Regions from separate parts of the Streptomyces sp. NPDC059201 genome, predicted to be linked through region 2. Evidence: riboswitches for the same ligand, from Rfam matches in the RefSeq annotation. Region 2 holds a riboswitch; each other region holds the start of a gene.
What was found. Region 2 has a riboswitch for thiamine pyrophosphate ahead of thiO (glycine oxidase ThiO). Riboswitches for the same ligand answer to the same signal wherever they lie in the genome.

Region 1 (2,256 bases), on a different contig from region 2:
GCGAAGACATACGCCCCCGGCAGCGCCACCAGCAGCGTCAGCCCCGTGGAGGCGGCCGCCTGCCACACGGTGAAGCCGAGCACGTCGAGGATGTCGGACCGGCCCAGCGTCGCCCCGATCACGCCCAGGTCCCAGGCGCCGGCGGGCCGCAGCCCGCGCTCGACGATCGACACGACGGGCCAGGCGAAGAACACCGCGAAGAACGCGACGGGCAGGGCCATCAGCCCCAGCCGCGCCGCGCTCCCCCGGCGGTCACGCCTCACTTGAGGAGCGACGACCACTGCTGGATCCACGCCTCACGCTTCTCGGCGATCTTCTCCGGAGCCATCGTCTCCGGCTGCTCCACGACCACACCGTGCTGGGTGAACAGCTCCGGCAGGGTCGCGTCCTTCGCCACCGGGTTGACGAACATCTGGAGCGGCATATCGTCCTGGAACTTCTTCGAGATCAGGAAGTCGATCAGCGCCTTGCCGCCCTCGGGGTTCTTCGCCCCGTTCAGCAGCCCCGCGAACTCGATCTGCCGGAAGCAGGTGCCGGCGGACACCCCGGTGGGCGCCTCCTTCGGCTGCGGCTCCGCGTACAGCACCTCGACCGGCGGGCTGGAGGCGTAGGAGACGACCAGCGGGCGGTCGCCCTTGGCCTCCTTGCCGCCGGCCGAGCCGGAGAACTCCTGGTTGTAGGCGAGCTCCCAGCTGTCGACGGTCTTCACGCCGTTCGCCTTCAGCTTCTTCCAGTAGTCCTGCCAGCCGTCGTCGCCGTACTTCGCGACCGTGCCGAGCAGGAAACCGAGGCCCGGGGAGGACCGCTCGGGGTTCTCCACCACCAGCATGTCCTTGTACTGCGGCTTCGCCAGGTCGTCGAAGGTCTGCGGCGGCGCCAGCTTCCTGTCCGCGAAGAACTTCTTGTCGTAGTTGACGCAGATGTCACCGGTGTCGACCGGCGTCACCCGCTTGTCGAGCTTGAAGGTGTCCGGGATCCGGTCCAGGCCCTTCGCCTCGTACGGCACGAAGATGCCGTTCTCCACGGCGCGGGAGAGCAGCGTGTTGTCGACGCCGAAGAAGACGTCGCCCTGCGGGGAGCCCTTGGTCAGGATCTCCTTGTTGACGGCCTCGCCCGCGTCACCGGCCTTCAGCACCTTCACGGTGAAACCGGTCTGCTTCGTGAACTCCGCCAGCACCTCCTTGGAGGCGTTGAACGAGTCGTGGCTCACGAGGGTCACGGTCTTCGGCACCGGCGCACCGGACTTCCCCGCGGCGTCGCGGACGTCCTCGGTGGAGCAGGCGGCGAGGCTCGTGATGCCGAGCGCCGCGGCCAGCGCGACGGCGGCGGCCTTCTTGGTGTTCATGTGTTGTCCTCCTGGGTGGGACCAGGAAGAGACGCGGCCCCGCCCGCGACCGGAGACCGGACGCGGGCAGGGCGCAACAGCTCGAGTTACGACCGAACTCCCTACCCAGAATGACCTGGGCGAGGTTCAGAGGGTCTGCGGTCTACGGTTACCGCACTCTCAGCGCTGTGGCGCTCCCCTGTCGGAATATGCAGGTGTGTTCGAGCTCAGGGTACAAGGTCAGCGCTCGGAGGCCGCGAGCTGTCCACAGGCACCGTCGATCTCCTGACCCCGGGTGTCACGGACGGTCACCGGCACACCGTGCCGGGCGATCGCGTCGACGAACGCCTTCTCGTCCTCCGGCCGGGACGCCGTCCACTTCGAGCCCGGCGTCGGGTTCAGCGGGATCAGGTTGACGTGCACCCGCTTGCCCTTGAGCAGCTTGCCGAGCAGGTCACCGCGCCACGCCTGGTCGTTGATGTCCCGGATGAGGGCGTACTCGATGGAGATCCGGCGCCCGGACTTCTCCGCGTACTCCCACGCCGCGTCCAGCACCTCCCGCACCTTCCAGCGCGTGTTCACCGGCACCAGCGTGTCCCGCAGCTCGTCGTCCGGCGCGTGCAGCGACACCGCGAGCCGGCACTTGAAGCCCTCGTCGGCGAAGCGCAGCATCGCCGGCACCAGACCCACCGTGGACACGGTGATCCCGCGCTGGGAGATGCCCAGACCGTCCGGCTCGGGGTCGGTCAGCCGCCGGATGGCGCCGACGACCCGCTTGTAGTTGGCGAGCGGCTCGCCCATCCCCATGAAGACGATGTTCGACAGCCGCGCCGGACCGCCCGGCACCTCGCCGTCGCGCAGCGCGCGCATGCCGTCGACGATCTGGTGCACGATCTCGGCGGTCGACAGGTTCCGGTCGAGACCGGCCTGCC
Region 2 (2,256 bases):
CGTAGCGGGCGGACGGGAAGGAGGCGCAGTCGCCGACGGCGTACACGTCGGGCAGGGAGGTGCGCAGCCGGTCGTCGGCGGTGACGGCGCCGCTCGGGTCGAGGGCGATGCCGGAGCCGGCGAGCCAGTCGGTGGCGGGGCGGGCGCCGATGCCGACGACGACGGCGTCGGCGGGCAGTTCGCGGCCGTCGGCGAGGACGACGGTGCCGGGCCGGACGGTGGCCACGCGCGCGTGCGTGAGGAGTTCGGCGCCGCTCTCGGCGTACCAGCCGGCCATGGCGGTGGTGACCTCGGCGGGCAGGGCTCCGGCGAGCGGGAGGGCGGCGGCCTCGACGACGGTGACGGCGCAGCCGGCCTCGCGGGCGGCGGTGGCGAACTCGGCGCCGATCCAGCCGGCGCCGACCACGACGACGCTTCCGCGGCCGGCCAGGACGGGGCCGAGGCGGACGGCGTCGTCGAGGGTGCGCAGCAGGTGGACGCCGGGGACGCCGTCGCTGCCGGGGAGGGTGAGCGGGTGGGCGCCGGTGGCGAGGACGAGGGTGTCGTACGGGACGGGGCCCGCCTCGGTGTCGAGCTCGTGGTCGGCGGGGCGCAGTCCGGTGACGTCGAGGCCGAGGCGGAGGTCGACGCCGAGGGACTCGAAGTCGACGTCGAAGGCGGAGTGCTCGGCCTTGCCGAGGAGGACGGCCTTGGAGAGCGGGGGCCGGTCGTAGGGCTGGTGGGGTTCGCCGCCGATGAGGGTGACGGGGCCCTCGAAGCCCTGCTCGCGCAGGGCGACGGCGGTCTGGACGCCCGCCATGCCCGCGCCGACGATCACGACGTGCCGCTGGGTCTGCTTCTGCTCGCTCACCCGTCCACCTTACGCATCTGACGTGCCGTCAGAAAGAGAGGTGCCCTGTGGCGCTCCGCGGACGGGGGCTAGGGTGGCGGGCACACACCACTCGCGGGAGCCCGGACGCACCGGGCTGAGAGGGAGGCTGGCCGGCCTCCGACCGTACGAACCTGATCCGGGTCATGCCGGCGAAGGGAGGGGCGGAACGCCCATGCGTTCTTCCGAAGGAAAGCTCCAGAGCACCGACGTCCTCGTGGTCGGCGGGGGCATCATCGGCCTCGTCACGGCCTGGCGGGCGGCCCGGCGCGGGCTGAGCGTCGCGGTCGTCGACCCCGACCCGGGCGGCGGCGCCGCCCGGGTCGCGGCGGGCATGCTCGCCGCCGTCACCGAACTGCACTACGGCGAGGAGACCCTGCTCGGGCTCAACCTCGCCTCCGCCGCGCGCTACCCCGCGTTCGTCGCCGAGCTGGAGGAGGCCACCGGCCTCGACGTCGGCTACCGCGCCTGCGGCACCCTCGCCGTCGCGCTCGACGCCGACGACCGGGCCCACCTGCGCGAACTGCACGCCCTCCAGACCCGCTGCGGGCTCGCCTCCGAATGGCTGAGCGGGCGCGAGTGCCGCCGCCTCGAACCCATGCTGGCGCCCGGCGTGCGCGGCGGGCTGCGGGTGGACGGCGACCACCAGGTCGACCCGCGCCGGCTGGCCACCGCGCTGCTCACCGCCTGCGAGCGGGCCGGAGTGGCCTTCCACCGGGCCATCGCGGAGCGGCTCGTCGTGACCGGCGACCGGGCCCGCGGGGTCGTCCTCGCCGACGGCACCGAGCTCGCCGCGGGCCAGACCGTCCTCGCGGCGGGCAGCCTCAGCGGCCGCCTCGCGGGCGTGCCGCCGGCCGTCCTGCCGCCGGTCCGCCCGGTGAAGGGCCAGGCCCTGCGGCTGCGGATCCCCGCCCCGTACGCCCCCTTCCTCTCCCGCACCGTCCGGGCCGTGGTCCGCGGCAGCCACGTCTACCTGGTGCCGCGCGAGAACGGCGAGCTGGTCGTCGGCGCCACCAGCGAGGAGCTGGGCTGGGACACCACGGTGACCGCGGGCGGGGTGTACGAGCTGCTGCGCGACGCCCACGAGCTGGTCCCGGGCCTGACCGAGCTGCCGCTCACCGAGACCCTCGCCGGACTGCGCCCCGGCTCCCCCGACAACGCGCCGCTGCTCGGCCCGAGCGCCCTCCCGGGCCTCCACCTGGCCACCGGCCACTACCGCAACGGGGTCCTCCTCACCCCCGTCACCGGCGACGTCATGGCGGAGGTGCTCACCACCGGCCTCCTGCCCGACGAGGCGCGCCCCTTCTCCCCCCGCCGCTTCCCCACCGCTCTCTCCGTACGTCAGGAGCAGCCCGTATGAACGTGTCCGTGAACGGCGAGCCGCGCGC
Region 3 (2,256 bases), on a different contig from region 2:
ATGATCGCGCTCGACCCGACCACGGCCACGACCAGCGGGTTCGAACCTTCGAGGATCGCGGGGAGGATGAAGAGGGTGAGCACCAGGAAGCTCACCGCGAGCGCGATCAGCGCCATCACGCCGCGCAGCCGTCCGACGAGGACGACCGCGAGCGCGAAGATGCCGGCGAGGACCGCCATCGGCACCTTGCGGTTCACGTCGGTCACCGAATACTGGAGGTCGGCCGGGGCGTCGGGGGCGTAGGCGACCACCACGCCCTGCCCCTCCTCCAGTTGGCGCGGAGCGTCCGGCTGCACGATCTCGGTGAACCGGCGGCCCTTGTCCGTACCGCTCGTGACCTCGATCGTCGCCCTCTCGCACTGCCCCTGCTGCCCGTTGACCGCCTCGCGGCCCTGCGGGGTGGTCGTGTCGCCGGTGGGCGGCACCTGCGCCGCGTTCACGTCCTTGCAGTCCACCTGCTCGACCGCGACGACCTTGCCCTGCTCGGTCTGCCGGTCGAAGCCGACCCCGGTCCGCTCGTGCGCCGCGGTGCCACCGGGCCAGAGCACCGCGAGACCCACGACCACGGCGGTGGCGAAGGGGATGAGGACGGCCGCGATGACCCTGCGCAGATGGCGGGAGACGGGCGCGGCGGGCCCGTGACTGTGGCTGTGGCCGTGGCCGTGCCCGGATCCGTGGCCGGACCCACCGGAGCGGTGACCGGCGGCGCCGTGGTCGTGACCAGCGCCGTTTCCGGGCTCGTTTCCGGGCTCGTGGCCGGGCTCGTGGCCATGCGGATCGGGGGACTGCTGCGAGGAAGTCACCGCCTGATCATCGCAAGAACGGCGGGGGCCCACTGTTCAGCACGCCCGGGAGGGCGCTAGCGTGGTGACACCTTTGCACACGCGGGAGCTCGGAGCACCGGGCTGAGAGGGCGCTGATCACCGTACGCGGACACGTACGGGAGGAGGCTGCGCCGACCGCCGAACCTGTTACCGGGTAATGCCGGCGTAGGGAGATTCGGTCTCATGACCATTCAGGACGCACGCACGCCTGCCTCCGACCAGAAGGACCCGAACGGCGCGCGCACGCCGGGCTGGCACAAGGGGTACGTCGAGGGCTCGCGCCCCGACCTCCGGGTGCCGGTCCGGCAGGTGCACCTCACCAACGGCAAGGACGTGACGCTGTACGACACGTCCGGTCCGTACACCGACCCCACCGTCGACACCGACGTCCGCCGGGGCCTGCTGCCGCTCCGCGAGAACTGGATCATCGCGCGCGGCGACACCGAGGAGTACGCGGGACGCCCGGTCCGCCCCGAGGACGACGGCATCAAGCACACCTCGCCGCGCGGCGGCGGGCTCAAGAACCTCGACGCGGTCTTCCCGGGCCGTCCGCGGCTGCCCCGCCGGGGCCGCGCCGGGCAGGCCGTGACCCAGCTCGCGTACGCCCGCCGGGGGGAGATCACCCCGGAGATGGAGTACGTGGCGATCCGGGAGAACGTTTCCCCCGAGGTCGTCCGCGAGGAGATCGCGGCGGGTCGCGCGGTGCTGCCGGCCAACGTCAACCACCCCGAGATCGAGCCGATGATCATCGGCAAGCGGTTCCTGGTGAAGGTCAACGCCAACATCGGCAACTCCGCGGTCACCTCCTCGATCGAGGAGGAGGTGGAGAAGATGACGTGGGCGACCCGCTGGGGCGCCGACACGGTCATGGACCTGTCCACCGGCCGCAACATCCACACCACCCGCGAGTGGGTGCTGCGCAACTCCCCCGTGCCCATCGGCACCGTGCCGCTCTACCAGGCCCTGGAGAAGGTAGACGGCAAGGCCGAGGAGCTGACCTGGGAGATCTACAAGGACACGGTCATCGAGCAGGCCGAGCAGGGCGTGGACTACATGACCGTGCACGCCGGCGTACTCCTGCCGTACGTGCCGCTCACCGCGCGCCGCAAGACCGGCATCGTCTCGCGCGGCGGCTCGATCATGGCCGCCTGGTGTCTCGCGCACCACAAGGAGAACTTCCTCTACACGAACTTCGAGGAGCTCTGCGAGATCCTCGCGGCGTACGACGTCACGTACTCGCTCGGCGACGGTCTGCGTCCCGGCTCGATCGCCGACGCCAACGACGCGGCGCAGTTCGCGGAGCTGAAGACGCTCGGCGAGCTCAACACGATCGCCAAGCGGCACAACGTGCAGACGATGATCGAGGGCCCGGGCCACGTCCCGATGCACAAGATCAAGGAGAACATCGACCTCCAGCAGGAGATCTGCGAGG

Region 1: linked by a shared signal. The riboswitch ahead of ACFXMG_RS24905 (thiamine ABC transporter substrate binding subunit) and the one ahead of thiO (glycine oxidase ThiO) in region 2 are both predicted to bind thiamine pyrophosphate.
Region 3: linked by a shared signal. The riboswitch ahead of thiC (phosphomethylpyrimidine synthase ThiC) and the one ahead of thiO (glycine oxidase ThiO) in region 2 are both predicted to bind thiamine pyrophosphate.

What each region holds. Positions count from the first base shown of each region.
Region 1 is NZ_JBHZBB010000008.1:106,558-108,813, forward strand. It holds gene ACFXMG_RS24900 (ABC transporter permease) at 1-221, opposite strand, end outside; gene ACFXMG_RS24905 (thiamine ABC transporter substrate binding subunit) at 260-1,345, opposite strand; TPP riboswitch at 1,426-1,535, opposite strand; gene rlmN (23S rRNA (adenine(2503)-C(2))-methyltransferase RlmN) at 1,565-2,256, opposite strand, start outside.
Region 2 is NZ_JBHZBB010000002.1:731,779-734,034, reverse strand. It holds gene ACFXMG_RS09150 (NAD(P)/FAD-dependent oxidoreductase) at 1-850, opposite strand, end outside; TPP riboswitch at 934-1,046, shown strand; gene thiO (glycine oxidase ThiO) at 1,044-2,228, shown strand; gene thiS (sulfur carrier protein ThiS) at 2,225-2,256, shown strand, end outside.
Region 3 is NZ_JBHZBB010000007.1:397,354-399,609, forward strand. It holds gene ACFXMG_RS24185 (YibE/F family protein) at 1-803, opposite strand, end outside; TPP riboswitch at 875-1,013, shown strand; gene thiC (phosphomethylpyrimidine synthase ThiC) at 1,008-2,256, shown strand, end outside.